One region of the Companilactobacillus metriopterae genome, then DNA from elsewhere that is predicted to be linked to it. Evidence: predicted binding sites of a transcription regulator. Region 1 holds the regulator's gene; the other holds the start of a gene.
The links. The regulator Rex, encoded in region 1, represses fermentation and respiration genes when NADH is low (regulators of the CRP and FNR family bind a similar motif). The targets are predictions, from matches to a motif close to TTGTGAANTANTTCACAA.
Positions count from the first base shown of each region.

Region 2: the regulator Rex is predicted to act here: its motif matches at 2,704-2,721, upstream of CS873_RS05825 (YagU family protein).

Region 1 is NZ_CP024610.1:1,372,535-1,380,394, reverse strand. It holds gene CS873_RS07050 (ABC-F family ATP-binding cassette domain-containing protein) at 1-1,628, opposite strand, end outside; gene CS873_RS07045 (redox-sensing transcriptional repressor Rex) at 1,765-2,409, shown strand; gene manA (mannose-6-phosphate isomerase, class I) at 2,427-3,395, shown strand; gene CS873_RS07035 (CPBP family intramembrane glutamic endopeptidase) at 3,432-4,049, opposite strand; gene groES (co-chaperone GroES) at 4,177-4,464, shown strand; gene groL (chaperonin GroEL) at 4,496-6,124, shown strand; gene CS873_RS07020 (hypothetical protein) at 6,169-6,510, opposite strand; gene CS873_RS07015 (TIGR00282 family metallophosphoesterase) at 6,750-7,553, shown strand; gene mutS (DNA mismatch repair protein MutS) at 7,566-7,860, shown strand, end outside.
Region 2 is NZ_CP024610.1:1,175,934-1,183,793, forward strand. It holds gene CS873_RS05805 (hypothetical protein) at 1-63, shown strand, start outside; gene CS873_RS08250 (C39 family peptidase) at 104-454, opposite strand; gene CS873_RS05810 (C39 family peptidase) at 441-1,091, opposite strand; gene CS873_RS05815 (hypothetical protein) at 1,219-1,791, opposite strand; tRNA gene CS873_RS05820 (tRNA-Ser) at 1,978-2,067, opposite strand; gene CS873_RS05825 (YagU family protein) at 2,149-2,658, opposite strand; gene CS873_RS05830 (nuclear transport factor 2 family protein) at 2,777-3,160, opposite strand; gene CS873_RS05835 (catalase) at 3,274-4,722, opposite strand; gene CS873_RS05840 (hypothetical protein) at 5,114-5,392, shown strand; gene CS873_RS05845 (GNAT family N-acetyltransferase) at 5,379-5,894, opposite strand; gene CS873_RS05850 (hypothetical protein) at 6,186-6,485, opposite strand; gene CS873_RS05855 (thioredoxin domain-containing protein) at 6,533-6,802, opposite strand; gene CS873_RS05860 (hypothetical protein) at 6,904-7,239, shown strand; gene CS873_RS05865 (ABC transporter permease) at 7,292-7,860, opposite strand, start outside.

The DNA.
Region 1 (7,860 bases):
TCTTCTTCGTTAGTTTCTTTATCACTATTAATTTTTTCCAAATAATAGTCATAGTTTCCAAGATACAGAGTGCCTCCGGATTTTGAGATTTCAATTATTTTATCTGCAAGGGTATTAAGTAAGTATCTATCATGGGATACGAAAATAATAGTTCCGGCAAAATTATTCAATGCTTCTTCAAGAACTTCCTTACTATCGATGTCCAAGTGGTTAGTGGGCTCATCCATTATCAATAAATTGTTGTTTTCCATTGATAATTTAGTGAGCGTTAAACGAGCTTTTTCTCCACCAGATAACCCACTGATAGGTTTATTAACATCATCACCACTGAATAAAAATGCACCCAAGGTATTTCTAATAACCTGTTCATCTAACAACGGATGTAAGTCCCAAATTTCGTGTAATACATCTTTTTTAGGATTTAAGTTGGTAAGATTTTGGTCATAGTAACCTATCTGAGTATTAGCACCAAATTTATACGTACCATCTAGCAATTTGATTTCGCCGAGAATTGATTTTAGGAAGGTAGATTTACCAACGCCGTTTGGTCCGATAATACCAATTCTGTCACCACGCTTTATATCCATGTTTACAGGATAAGACATTATTTCATCGTCTTCATATCCAATTGCTGCATTTTGAACAAGTAAGACATCATTACCGCTTTCTCTATCAATATTAAAAGAGAAGTGAGCTGATCCTTGATCAGACTGAGGTTTTTCCAATCTGTCCATTTTTTCCAGCTTCTTGCGGCGACTTTGTGCCATTTTTGTAGTCGAAGCACGAACAATATTTTTTTGAATATATTCTTCTTCTTTTTTAATTTCAGCTTGTTGTTCTTCGTAGTGCTTAAGAGCAACTTCTTGATTCTTTTTCTTTTCTTGAAGATAAAAAGAATAATTTCCTGAGTAGTGGGTTGAAGAATGTTGATTTATTTCAACTATTTCATTAGTAACTTTGTCTAAGAAATATTGATCGTGGGAAACAATTACTAGAGCACCCTTATATCCGCGTAGATAGTTTTCTAGCCATTCGACTGTATCTATATCCAAATGATTGGTAGGCTCATCTAACAGCAAAATATCGTTATTTTCAAGCAATAGTTTGACCATGGCAAGACGTGACTTTTCTCCACCAGACAAAGTGCTTATTTTGACATTCCAGTATTCTTCGTCAAATCCGAATCCCTTAAGAACACTGCGAATTTCAGATTGATACCCATATCCATTATTTTCTTTGAAATCATTTTGAATTTGGTCATATTGATTTAAAATATCTTGATAGTTATCAGCATCAGTATCTCCGAGTTTTGCCTCAACCTCATGAAGTTTTTTCTCCATAATTTTTAAATCATCAAAAACGTGTTCCATTTCATCGAATACTAGATTATCCAAATTTAATCCACTATCTTGAGCTAAATAGCCAATTGAAGTATCCTTTTTTATGGAAATAGTTCCATCAGTATATGGTTCTTCCTGAGAAATTATTTTTAGAAGAGTAGATTTACCAACGCCATTTCTACCAACTAATCCAATTCTAGAATGATCTTGAACTTCTAAGTTAACATTTGAGAATAAATTTTCAGTACCAAAGTTTTTAGTTATATTGTTTGCTTGTAGTAGTATCAAAATTATCTCCTTTATTTATTCACAATTTTAACATTTTTTATAAAATTAATCTTTTAAATTACTTATTAATATTGCGTTTTACTTCGATATTCATTAGTATATAATATAGTGAAAATACGCACATGGTGGGAATGAAATGACAGAAAATATTGTACCAAATGCAACAATAAAAAGATTACCAATTTACTACAGATACTTTCAATTTTTAAAGGATGAAGGAACTAAGAAGATATCATCTGGTGAACTAGCTGAAGGTATCAAGATTGACAGTGCGACAATTCGTCGTGACTTTTCTTATCTAGGGGCTCTTGGAAAAAGAGGATATGGATATGACGTCAATGAACTAGTTGATTTCTTCAAAAAATTACTAAATCAAGATCGCAGAACTAATGTTGCGCTTGTTGGTGTTGGTAATTTGGGTAACGCTCTTTTGAATTATAACTTCTCAAGAACAAACAACGTTCGAATTGCAGCAGCGTTTGACATTGATCCTGAGATTGTAGGAACAGTCAAAAGTGGTGTTCCTGTTTATAATATGAATGAAATTAAAGAGCAATTGGAATTACAACAGATCGATGTATGTATTCTAACTGTATCTTCAAATGCTGCTCAAAAAACAGCCAATATGCTAGTTGATGCAGGTGTTAAGGGAATTCTTAACTTCACACCAATTATCGTTAATGTTCCAAATAACGTAAGAGTTCACTATGTGGATCTTGCCAATGAGTTACAAACATTGATTTATTTCTTAGATCATGACAGCTCATTAGACCACGAATAATAGGAGGGGAAGTTACTATGGCAGAGCCATTATTTTTAAAACCAGTTTTCCATGAAAAAATATGGGGTGGTCGTAAACTATCTGAATCTTTTGGTTATGATTTGCCTGATGGAGATATTGGTGAGTGCTGGGCAATATCAGGGCACAAGAATGGAACTTCTATCGTAGAAAACGGAACTTTTTCTGGGCAAAAATTAGATCAATTGTGGACTAACCATCCTGAATTATTTGGAAATCCTAAAGGTAGTGTATTCCCACTACTGACGAAGATTTTAGATGCAGAGGATAGCCTTTCTGTACAAGTGCATCCTGATAATGATTATGCTATGAAGCATGAAGGAGAACTTGGCAAGACAGAATGTTGGTATGTAATCGATGCCGAACCAGATTCATATTTAATTTATGGACATAATGCCAAAACTAAAGAAGAGCTTGATCAAATGATTGATTCAGGTGACTGGGATCACTTGTTAACCAAGGTTCCAGTTAAATCTGGTGATTTCTTCTATGTTCCTAGTGGTACAGTTCATGCCTTAAATAAGGGAATATTGGTCTTAGAAACACAGCAGAGTAGTGACACTACATATCGTCTTTATGACTATGACCGAGTAGACAAAACTACTGGTAAGATGCGTGAACTACACTTAGAACAGTCCAAAGATACAATCACTGTTCCTTACAAGAGACCACAGTTGGATATAGAGACTGTTGAAAAAAATGGCAATAAATATACGACATTTGTACAGCCACCATTGTCTCCTTACTTCGCAGTATACAAATGGGAAATAAATAATTCTGATGATTTTAAACATGAAGTTGGAAGCTATACTTTAATTTCTGTTTTGTCTGGTGAAGGTCAAATTACTATTGATAATAAAGATTACTCTTTATCAAAGGGACAACACTTAATTGTTCCTGCAACAGTTAATAGTTGGAAATTATCTGGAAATTTAAACATCATTGCCTCAGAATCTGGGGAAAAATAAAAGCGTTGAAACATTTAAAGTTTCAACGCTTTTTTATTATGCAAAATTAATCAATATAACAATTAAGTTCATTAAAATATGTGCCATCATATTTATGTAAATGTTCTTTGTTCTACTGTATATGAAGCATAAGAACAGTCCAATAAAGAAATATACTAAGAAGAAACTATCTTGATGTAAAAAGGCAAATAACAAGCTAGATAGTGCTGCAGACATACCAAAGCCTATGTATTGATTTAAATCAGTAAACATAAGTTTTCTGAATATTATTTCTTCCATGATTGGTGCACATACTAAGGGGTATATGACATAATATGGGGCAAATTTCATATATGTTATAAGATCTTGTGTGTTGGCAGATAATGAAACATTGAAGAATTGAACTAATATCTCAGATATCACAAGTTGAATAACTATAATTCCCAAAGTAGTAGCAATTATCCAAAGGAAAGATCTAGTAGGACTTAATCGTCTTTCTGTAATATCTAAAGTTCTAGATTTGGCTAATATATAGCTAGTTGCAATGATTGTGACTACAGTCATTGTTATAAAGTAAGGAGTTCCCACTATTTTGAATCCGAGTAATATAGTTGCGATAATACTAATACCCAAATATGTAAGAAAAATAGGTATCTGTTTTCTAAAATTATCCATGAAATACTCCTAAAATTATTTGTTTATACTTGAATCTTATCTGTAAAATGATATCATAAAAATTGTGATTAGCACATTGAACTTGAGAGTGCTAAAAAAGATATCATAAAATCTGGAGGTATTAAAATTGTTAAAACCACTTGGAGATAGAGTTATTGTATCAGTCGATCAAGAAGAAGAAAAGACTGTCGGAGGTATTGTTCTAGCTAATAACGCAAAAGAAAAACCTCAAACTGCCGAAGTTATTGCTGTTGGTGAAGGACTAGTTTCTGATAACGGAACAAAAGTTGCTTTAACAGTTAAAAATGGAGATAAGGTTTTATTCGATAAATATGCAGGATCAGAAGTTACATTTGATGATCAAAAATACCTAATTCTTCACGAAAAAGATATTATGGCAATCGTTGAAAAATAAAAAATACTAATACTAAAAGAGGATTTGTGAAATGGCAAAGGAAATTAAATTTTCAGAAGACGCACGTTCAAAGATGATGGACGGTGTTAATAAATTAGCGGATACTGTTAAAACTACAATTGGACCAAAGGGTCGTAATGTTGTTATTGAAAAATCATATGGTTCACCTGAAATTACAAATGATGGTGTTACAATTGCAAAAAGTATCGAACTAGAAGATCACTTTGAAGATATGGGAGCAAAATTAGTTGCTGAAGTTTCTTCAAAAACAAATGATATCGCTGGTGATGGTACAACAACAGCTACAGTTCTTGCCCAAGCATTACTTAATGAAGGTATGAAGAACGTGACTGCAGGAGCTAACCCAGTAGGTATCCGTAATGGTATCGAAATGGCAACTAAAGCAGGTGTTGAAGAGTTAAGCAAGATTTCACACAAGGTTGCTGGTAAGAAAGATATTGCTCAAGTTGCTTCAGTTTCTTCAGCAAGTGAAGAAATCGGTGATTTAATCGCTGATGCAATGGAAAAAGTTGGTAATGATGGTGTTATCACAATTGAAGAATCAAAAGGAATCGATACAACACTTGATGTTGTAGAAGGTATGCAATTTGATCGTGGGTACTTGTCACAATACATGGTAACTGATAACGATAAAATGCAAGCTGATCTAGAAAATCCATATGTATTGATTACAGATAAGAAAATTTCAAATATCCAAGATATCTTGCCAATGTTACAAGAAATTGTTCAACAAGGAAAATCACTTTTGATTATTGCCGATGATATTGATGGTGAAGCCTTGCCAACACTTGTATTGAATAAGATTCGTGGAACATTCAATGTTGTAGCTGTCAAAGCTCCAGGATTTGGTGATCGTCGTAAGGAACAACTACAAGATATTGCAATCCTAACTGGTGGTACAGTTATTACAAGTGACTTGGGTCTTGAATTGAAAGACACAACACTAGAACAACTTGGACAAGCTGGTCGTATTACAGTTACAAAAGATAATACAACTATTGTCGAAGGTTCTGGAGACGCAACACAAATTTCAGAACGTGTTGAAACAATTAAGAAGCAAGTTGAAGAAACAACATCAGACTTTGATCGTGAAAAAATGCAAGAACGTCTTGCAAAATTAGCTGGTGGTGTTGCTGTAATCAAAGTTGGTGCCGCAACAGAAACAGAATTAAAAGAACGTAAATATAGAATTGAAGATGCACTAAATGCCACACGTGCCGCTGTTGAAGAAGGATACGTTGCTGGTGGTGGAACAGCATTGATGAACATTATCTCAGGTGTTAGCTCTGTCAAAGGAGAGGGAGATGTTCAAACAGGAATTAACATAGTTGTTCGTGCCCTTGAAGAACCACTACGTCAAATTGCTGAAAATGCTGGTCTTGAAGGATCAGTAATTGTTGAAAGATTGAGACAACAAGAAAATGAAGTTGGATACAATGCTGCTACCGGTGAATGGGTAAACATGATTGAATCAGGTATTATCGATCCAACTAAAGTTACAAGATCTGCACTTCAAAACGCAGCCAGTGTATCAGCACTATTATTAACAACAGAAGCAGTTGTTGCTGATAAGACAGAACCAAATGATTCAGCCGATCCAATGCAAGCACCAGGTGCTGGTATGGGACCAATGATGTAATTTAATAAAATAAAAAACACTTCAGAATAAACTCTGAAGTGTTTTTATTTTTTGAAAATCGAAATAATTAAACTGTCCATTATTATTAATGTTGAAAATAGTAATCCCAAACCTAGTGCAATCTTAGTACCTGTTATAAGAAAGACAACTAGGAAAGCTAAAGCTAATACAATTCCAGTAAAGTTTAGTATTCTAATAATACTGTTCTTTTGACTGGTCACTCTCATTAGAGGCATTAATAATGCGACTTCAAGGATTATGACAGATGGATATATAATAGTCCAGTTACTAAAGTTATCAAATAGATTGAAGTAGATCATGGAAGTAAGATAAACAATAATTAATGCTACTGGTAAAACATAATAACTAATGGTTTTATTTTTCATAATGTAACCCCCCCAGGAAATATTATTATAATAATTTACATTATACATTAAAATAAATATACAAAATATTTTTTATTTGAACTGATTTTAGCTTATTTCATTCCAAATAAGATTTTTAGATTATCAAAAATAAAGTAAGAAGTACTATTTTTATTTTTCATAAAATACCCTTTTGACTAAAATATTTTATATAATAGATAAAGTATATACTATAAGTAGCTTTATTGGAGAAGTACATAATGAAAATTCTATTTGTTGGCGACGTAGTAGGTAATATCGGGTTAAAATCTTTGGACGAATATTTACCTCAAATAAAAAGAAAAGTAAAACCACAGTTAACTATCGTTAATGGTGAGAATTCTTTGAATGGTAAGGGTATTAGTGAAGATACATTCCAACAAATTTTGCATTCAGGTGCTGATGTTGTTACAGGTGGTAATCATGTTTGGGATCGTCGTGAGGTTCTAGAATTTATTAATAACAAAGATAAAAATATGGTCCGCCCTTACAATTTTCCAGGTGACAACGTTCCTGGCCAAGGCTACTTAAGCTTAAATATTAATCAAAAAAAGGTATACGTCATCGATTTACAAGGTACTGCTTTGATGCAACCATTGGACAACCCTTTTTTAGAAGTAGATAATTTGCTAAAAAATTTGGATGATGATTCGATCAAATTTGTAGACATGCACGCTGAGACAACTAGTGAGAAGATTGCTATGGGTCGCTATTTGGAAGGTCGTGTTTCTGCTGTGGTTGGTACGCACACTCATGTACAGACAAATGATGCACAAGTAATTAACAAGACTACCGCGTATCTTACCGATGTAGGGATGACAGGTTCATATGATGGAATTTTGGGAGTTAAAAAAGAACCAGTTATCAATCGTTTTTTGACTCAACGACCTGAGAGATTTCTAGTAGACGAAGACGGTAGAATGCAGATAAATTTTTGTGTAATTAATGTTAACGATAGTAATAATTGTGCTACTTCAATTCAAAATTATGTCATAACACCAGATAATCAAAGATACTTAAATTAGTGGAGGAAAGATATGCCACAAAAAAATAAAGAAACACCTATGATGCAACAATACGTCGAGATGAAAAAAAATTATCCCGACGCTTTTTTGATGTATCGTGTAGGTGATTTCTATGAAATGTTCTACGAAGATGCTGTTAAGGCATCTCAAATATTGGAACTAACATTAACATCTAGAAATAAGAACTCTGATAACAATATTCCAATGTGTGGTGTACCTCATCATGCTGTACAAGGATATATCGATACACTTATTGAAAAAGGTTACAAAGTAGCTATCTGTGATCAACTAGAGGATCCTAGTATGG
Region 2 (7,860 bases), 200 kb from region 1:
AAATCCAAAGATAGTCTAAATGAATCCGCAAAAGAATTATTGAATGAACTTTATAATAATTAAAAAAATCCTAACTGAATCTATATTCAGTTAGGATTTTTTATTAATAACTAATCGCACGATTACTTTGAGTTGCCCAATTTTTTATGAATTCATTTATATCCATTTGTGTTGTTTGATTAGTCCAACAATCATTATAGTAAATATACTGAGTGTCATAACCTGTAATAACTAGCGCATGATATGGCAATCCGTGCAAGGTATTCCATGTAACAACAGGTTTACCTATACTAATTTGGTATTTAATAGCATTTATATCGTAGCCTGTTAAATCTTTAGCAGATCCAGTGTAGTGTTCAACTAAATTCATTAAAGCATTTGGAAAGATTGTAATACCAGTACTATCCCAAGGTTGACCAATATACCCATAATTAGGATCACTACTTCGTGGCATTTCTCGAGCCAACTGCATTTTTATCAACATTAACGCCTGCGTAATTAAGCATCATTGTTATAGCAGTAATTTCACAGCCGTTTGGCAGCTCAGGATTTTGATTAATCAGGGGAACTCCTGTTAGCCAATTATAGGCAGGAACATCAGTAGAGTTAGTTGATACAACAAATTTTTCGGGCAACCAGACATCGTTTCCAACCTCGTACCACCAACCGTCGTTTGCCTTCTGCTTCTCATTAACAATCCAACTTGTTCCAGTTGCAAGATTAGTACCGTTGTATATAGCATTTTCTCCATATCCATTATATGAATGAACCTCTGCTCCGTGTTTATAAACAACAGTGACAATTTCTGAACTTATTGTACTATCGGATTGTGTTTCAGCGGATTCTTGTATCGCTTGTGTATTATTAGATTGTGTGTAAACTGAATTAGTATTTGACAAATCATTATTTGAATTTACATTTACTGATTCAGTATTGTTACTTACTGAATTTTGAATATCATCTGTTTCAGTTTGTTGACTGACAGAAACGTCTGTATCTGTTGTGCTAGCATTAACCTGCTTTACAGATGTTGCTAGTAAGATAGCAGTAAGTGCAACAAATGAATATGATAAAATTCTATTTATTTTCATTAATTTATCTCCATATATTTATAAAATTCGACAATTATAATTTTAAACATTAAATTTGTTTAATCAATAGACGATAACAAAATATTTTATCAATAAAAAAGAGCTGACATCCGTCAACTCTTAAAATTTATTTATTTATAATAGTATTGCCATATAGATGTTCTCCTACTGGAACATACACACCATTAGTTATCTGAACTAAATTTCTATATACTGTTCTATCTGGTTGGCCATATTGATCAATAAATCTAATTACATCTCCTGCTTTCCAAACGGTACCAGCTACTACAGAACTAACTCCACCCAGAATTATCTTATTCTCACTATCAAATACACGATATGAATCCACAACAGATACTAATGCACCATTGGGGCTAGTAAGATCTATATCATCAATGTTTACATATCCATCTGTACATACTCGATAGTATTCAGAAAGATTATTGTTTGAATCTAGAAAGGTAATTATTTTATCTGTATACCATGCTGAATTTGCTGAAACTGCAAAATTTTTAATTAAATTTCCGTTGTGATCATATACAGGAACTATTTTATCTCTTGTATACACAATATTAACATCAGAAGGAAAATTCATATCTTCTGTCACACTGGGGTTAATAGTTGCTGCGGACACACCATTACTTAAAAACAATATGAAGAACATAGATAATGATAATCCTATTAATAAATATTTTTTCATGTATATACTCCCCTAAATAATTTATATATTACATAAATTATTTATTGATAACAACATAGTTATTAACTAATTTTACAAGCTCCTGAATACTGCAGACATCGATTAAAATTTACTTTAAAAGATTATAGAAACTAAAAAATCCAACCTATAAAGGTTAGACTTTTTATTAGAACTTATTTCTTATTAAGGAGAATGTGGGATTCGAACCCACGCGCGATTTGACTCGCCTAACGGTTTTCTAGACCGTCCCCTTCAGCCGGACTTGGGTAATTCTCCATTGCAAAATTTATTATACACAATTAGTTTTAAATTTTACAATTAAAATAAAAAAATACCTGCCATTAGACAGGTATTTTTCTATTTGTAAATTGGATCTGGTTCATGTGTTATTCTACTTCGAATATCTCGTCTGAATATTTCAATTACCCATGCCCACACGATGTGACCTAGTGCTTCTGAGAAATGTTCTTGGAATGGTTGATCCCAGATAGCTGGAACTGTCCCAAATAATGGCATTAGGATTAAGTGGAATGCGATCCAAATAACTAATCCATAGACAGTACCTTGTCCCCAAGTAATTTTCGGAAATTTCTCGGCAAGAATACAATATAGTAATGCAAAAGTTATTGAAAATCCAAAATGCATTATAAAACTTACCCATGGCATTTGTTGTCCTGAATAAGTATACGTTAGATGCGTAAAGTGTGATGGAAATCCAATTTGTTGTGGTAATTCTTGTGGTGTGTTTGTTAAATTTCTAGCAATTGTACGTGGTGTCAATAATACTTCCCAACCAAGTTTTACAATTCCTGAAATGATACCACCTAGAATACCTGCTGTAAAAACAGCGTACCATTTTCTGTTCATAATAAACTTCCTATGTTAATAAATACAAAGATTATTTTACTATAATAGTGAAATAATTATCAATAGAAAATAAAAAGACATCCCTTACATGGGATGTTTTTTATTACTTTTACTACGATTAAAACATTGAATTACCATTCTTTGAGCTTTCTGGAATCGTTTGAAGTACGTCGAAATGTTCGACAATTTTACCATCTTCATCCAATCTAAAAATATCCATTCCTGCCCAATTGGCATCTCCTGGCCAAATTTGTTCACAATGAAGAACTACATAGTTATCTTCAGCAATAACTTTATGAATTATAACTTTTTTGCCAGGATACTCTTTTGCCATTCTTTCAAAGTATTTAATGAATTCTTCCTTGCCATCTCCCACTTCTGGATTATGTTGTATATAAGTATCTCCAACATATAACTCCACAGCTTCACGAGGTTTAGAATCATTGAACATCATTTTATAAAAATTTTGAACATTTTCTTTATTCTTCTCTAGATTTGACATAATCTACCATCCAATATTTAGTAATAACAGTAAGAATCATACATTAGTGCTTTTTAAAAAACTATCAATAAGTTTATAACAAATAAAAAAGCTTCCATTAAGGAAGCTTTTTACTATTTAATATCATCTATATTCATATCTAACGCTTTAGCAACTCTTGTTCCATAGTCAGGATCAGCGTCATAGAATTGTTTGATTTCTAATTTTTTAATTTCATCTGATTCTACTTGTCCTAGATTCATTTGAATTGTTTCAATCAAACGATCTTTTTCTTCATCACTGAACAATCTGTATAAATCTCCAGCTTGCGTATGGTAATCAACATTATGGCTATAGTCTTGACTTCCAGCTTCACCTGAAACTTCAAATGAATGTATATTTGCTTCTGGAACTTCTTTTGGACCATCAAAACCATTTGGTTCATAGTTATCCTCAGAACCTTGATTATCAGATTTCATATAACCATCTCGTTCATAGTTATGAACCGAAACAACAGGTTTATTTGATGGTAAATCTTCAAAATTAACACCCAAACGGTATCTTTGAGTATCTTTATATGAGAACAATCTACCTTGAAGTAATTTATCTGGTGATGGTTCAATTCCAGGAACCATATTTGCTGGAGAAAAGGCAGCTTCTTCGATATCTACAAAGTTGTTAGTAGGATTTTCATCCAAAACAAACTTACCTACTTTTTGAAGAGGATAGTCTTTGTGTGAAACTACCTTTGTTATATCAAAAATATCCCATTTATATTTTAATCCTTCTTCATAAGGGATGACTTGAACATAGACGCTCCATGAAGGGAAATCACCATTTTCAATTGAATCGTATAATTCGTTTTGAAGATAATCTGAATCTCTACCAGCTAACTCACCAGCAAGTTTATTTGAAATGTTGTGAACACCTTGATCTGAGATAAAGTGGTACTTAACCCAGAATTGTTCCCCTTCTTTATTAACCCATTTGAATGTATGAGATCCGTAACCATTCATTGTTCTATATGATGCCGGTAGACCTCTGTCACCCATTAGATATGTTACTTGATGTACTGATTCTGGAGAATGTGACCAGAAGTCCCATTGTCTCTCTTGTGTTCTTTTATTTGATTTAGGATCACGCTTTTGTGAATGAATAAAGTCTGGAAATTTTAAAGGATCATTTACAAAGAATATTGGAGTATTATTACCCACAATATCGTAATTACCTTCTTGAGTATAAAATTTAATTGAAAAACCACGAACATCTCTTGGTGTATCAGGATAACCTTTTTCACCAGCTACTTGAGAAAATCTAACCAAAACTGGTGTTTTTTTATCATTGCCATTGAAAACATCTGCTTTAGTATATTTGCTCATATCATTTTCCAATAAGAAATATCCTTTGGCACCTGCACCCTTAGCATGCACAACTCTTTCTGGAATTCTCTCTCGATCAAAATGAGCAAGTTTTTCTAGTAGATTATAATCTTGAATTAAAACTGGTCCTCTAGCTCCTGCAGTTTGTGAATGTTGATTATCCGCCCAAGGTTGTCCTGTTTCTGTGGTTAATTTTTCTGCCATTCTATTTTCCTCCAATATCAAATTAAGTACTATTCCAATATAGTACTCTCACTGCTATCTGCAATTAATAAGCTCATGATTAGTTAGTAATTATCTGATATACTTAAAGAAATATAAAAATAAGGATTAATGCTATGTGGTTTCTCTTTCTATTTTTTATTTCTGTTTGTCTAACAACCTTTTCTTTTCTTCATACAAACGGAACTTTAGGTGCAAAAGACATGCGAAATACCTTGATATGGGGAACTTTAATGATTATCTTTACCGTTCTTTCTATATACTTTTTATACAAATGGGAAGTACAAGTTTTACAAATTCAACCGATTAAACTAAAGTAACGCCGTCCAAATACTGACGACTCAAAAAGCTGAATTTGAACAGGAGAATTTCAATGTTAAAATTAGCATCGAAATTTTTGATTTTAGGTTTTCTTTTAAAAATTAGTTTCTACGTTGCAATACTTTTTTGGATTAATCCGATAATTTTAGTATTCGTACTTCCAATTGTATTTTTAATTTTGCTAGTTGGTTTACTAATATTTGTATTCAATCGACCTATGTACAATAAAATTATAAATTCATTTAAAATAATGCATGAAAATATGAAAATTGCTTTTCTAAATTTCTTTAGAAAATTCAAATCAACAAAAAAAGACACTAATCTGGATTAGTGTCTTTTTTATTGAATTCACTCTTCAAAATACCCATGAAGTAACTGTCATGATAAGAACCATTACTGAAAAATTGCTCTCTCATCTGACCTTCTACTTGGTATCCAATTTTTTTATATATATGAATTGCTTTTTCATTTGAAACATCAACGTACAGGTAAACTTTATTCAAGTTTAGAGAATTAAATGCATATTCTGTAGCCAATTTCATAGCTAATTGAGCATATCCGTGACCAGAATAAGTTTTATAAATAATTACTTGAATCTCACAGTTGTTGGCTATATTATCTATTTCCACTAGCTCAACAATACCAACCTGCTTGTCATCAGCTTCAACAACAAAGCGTCTTTTTGATTCATCTGATAAATATTTCTGGAATTTGTTCTCTGTTTCCTCAATCGATTCAAAGGGCTCTTCATACCAGTAACCCATAATATCTTTATCATTAAACAACATATTTAAGAACGGTAAATCTCGTTCTTCCAACGGTCGAATTTCCATAAATACCTCTCTTTCAACTATATATATGTTATCACTAATTTTATATAAATTCCTTAAAGTAAACAAAAAGGAGTTAATATCTATCGATATTAGCTCCTTTTTCTAAACATATTTTTGATCTTACCTGTTAAGTTTAATATCATCAAGTACACTGGAATTCCAAACATAACAAGTGAAAATAAGATAACTACTAAAGTGGATATAATATCAAATAGCATATATCTGTCCTCTTTTCATAGTTACATTATGACATAAAATTATTTATTTATAAAACACAATATTCATTATTTATTAGTTAATTTCATACACATTCAATGATACCTGTTTGAAGAAGTCATTGGGTGTAAACCAGATGTCCATCCACTCTGACTGACTTTGTTCAAACTTAGATCTGGTCATGTAATCATCTAAGGAGTTATAGTAAAAATTCAAACTTACATAAATTTTATCATATTCCTCACGCATGGCCATTTCCATTTTTACATGAGTAGGTTCTGAATTAAATTTTTCAGCTCCTGATTGTTGAAATTTTGCCATTAATTTATCTAAATTCTTTGTCTCTACTTCGTATACAAAATCTGCTCTAATCATAATTTTCTCCAATATTTTAGTATATAAATTATATCAAAAGTAACTCTTTATTTTACCCATTCTCTAATTTTATCTAACTGATAATCACTCCATATATCTAATGGATTACTTCCGTCATCATTTTCTCCTTCATATACACGAACTACTGGAAAACTTCTGGCTCCTTCTAATTTGAATTTTTCAAGTTTTTGTGTGCCCCAGTCACTTTCTGGATCTACTAAAATTTTTTTCACTGGAATAGAATTTCTTTCAAATTCTTTAGCGGTAAGCATACACTTCATACAATTTTTTGTATGATATATAACAACATGAATCATCTGAACATCCCCCTGCTTTTTATTGTTTTTAAAATAATAATGACTTATAGTATGGAAGATAAGTATACTAAATATAGAACAAAACAGATAGGAAGTCACACATGAGATCATTTGCTGAATACTTAGAACAATCTGCTACACCTAGAAAATATCAAAAACCTGTTATTGCAACTATTGAGAGACTGAAAAATAGTTCAACGGCAATGTCACAATTTGAGGAAGCAACTGGAAAAAAACTTTCAGATTTCCCAGACAGTTCGGTTATTGTCTGGAATGAAGACACTTCAACTGAAAAAATTAGCTTTGGAATAGTGAATTTAAACGACGATGGTACAGTAACAACTACCATGGATCTAGAAGACGCATATACTCAAGATCTTAGTTTCTTTTCTTACGAATATAGTACCTTCGAATTACAACTAGATAAGAGTATCTAGTTATTGAATTTTACCGCATAATAAAAAAGCCCTCTCATATGAGATGGCTTTTTTATACTAAATCTCTATTTCTATATCCTATGTATCCAATGATTATCAGAATCATAGATATTAATAACATCGACCAAACATAATTATAGTTTATAGATTCAACCGGAACTCTATTCCCCCAACCAAATGATGTGATTTTTTTAGCCCAATCAGGTAATTTTAATAAACTACCTAGATACATTGAAAATATTCCATAAAATACATATACCCATGAAATAAAACTATATTTTGGAATCAAACCTACTATAATCGCAGATATTGCTACTACAGTGAAAATCACTGGTAAATATGCGATAAAGATGTGCCAATATATTTCAAAATCTAATTTACCATGTTTTAACACGGAATTTCCTGAAAAATATACTCCTAATAATGATATAAAGAAGCTTAGTATTCCTGTGAAAATTGACCAAAATAAATAACTTATGAACATTCTAAATCGTGTTACTTTTTTTGCATAAATATTTTCTAAATATCCTTTTTCTTGATCAGATTTCAGACTATTCATAATTTGTACAGCCGGAATCACAGCTAACCCTATGCAAACAATAACTATTATACTTAGAAAAT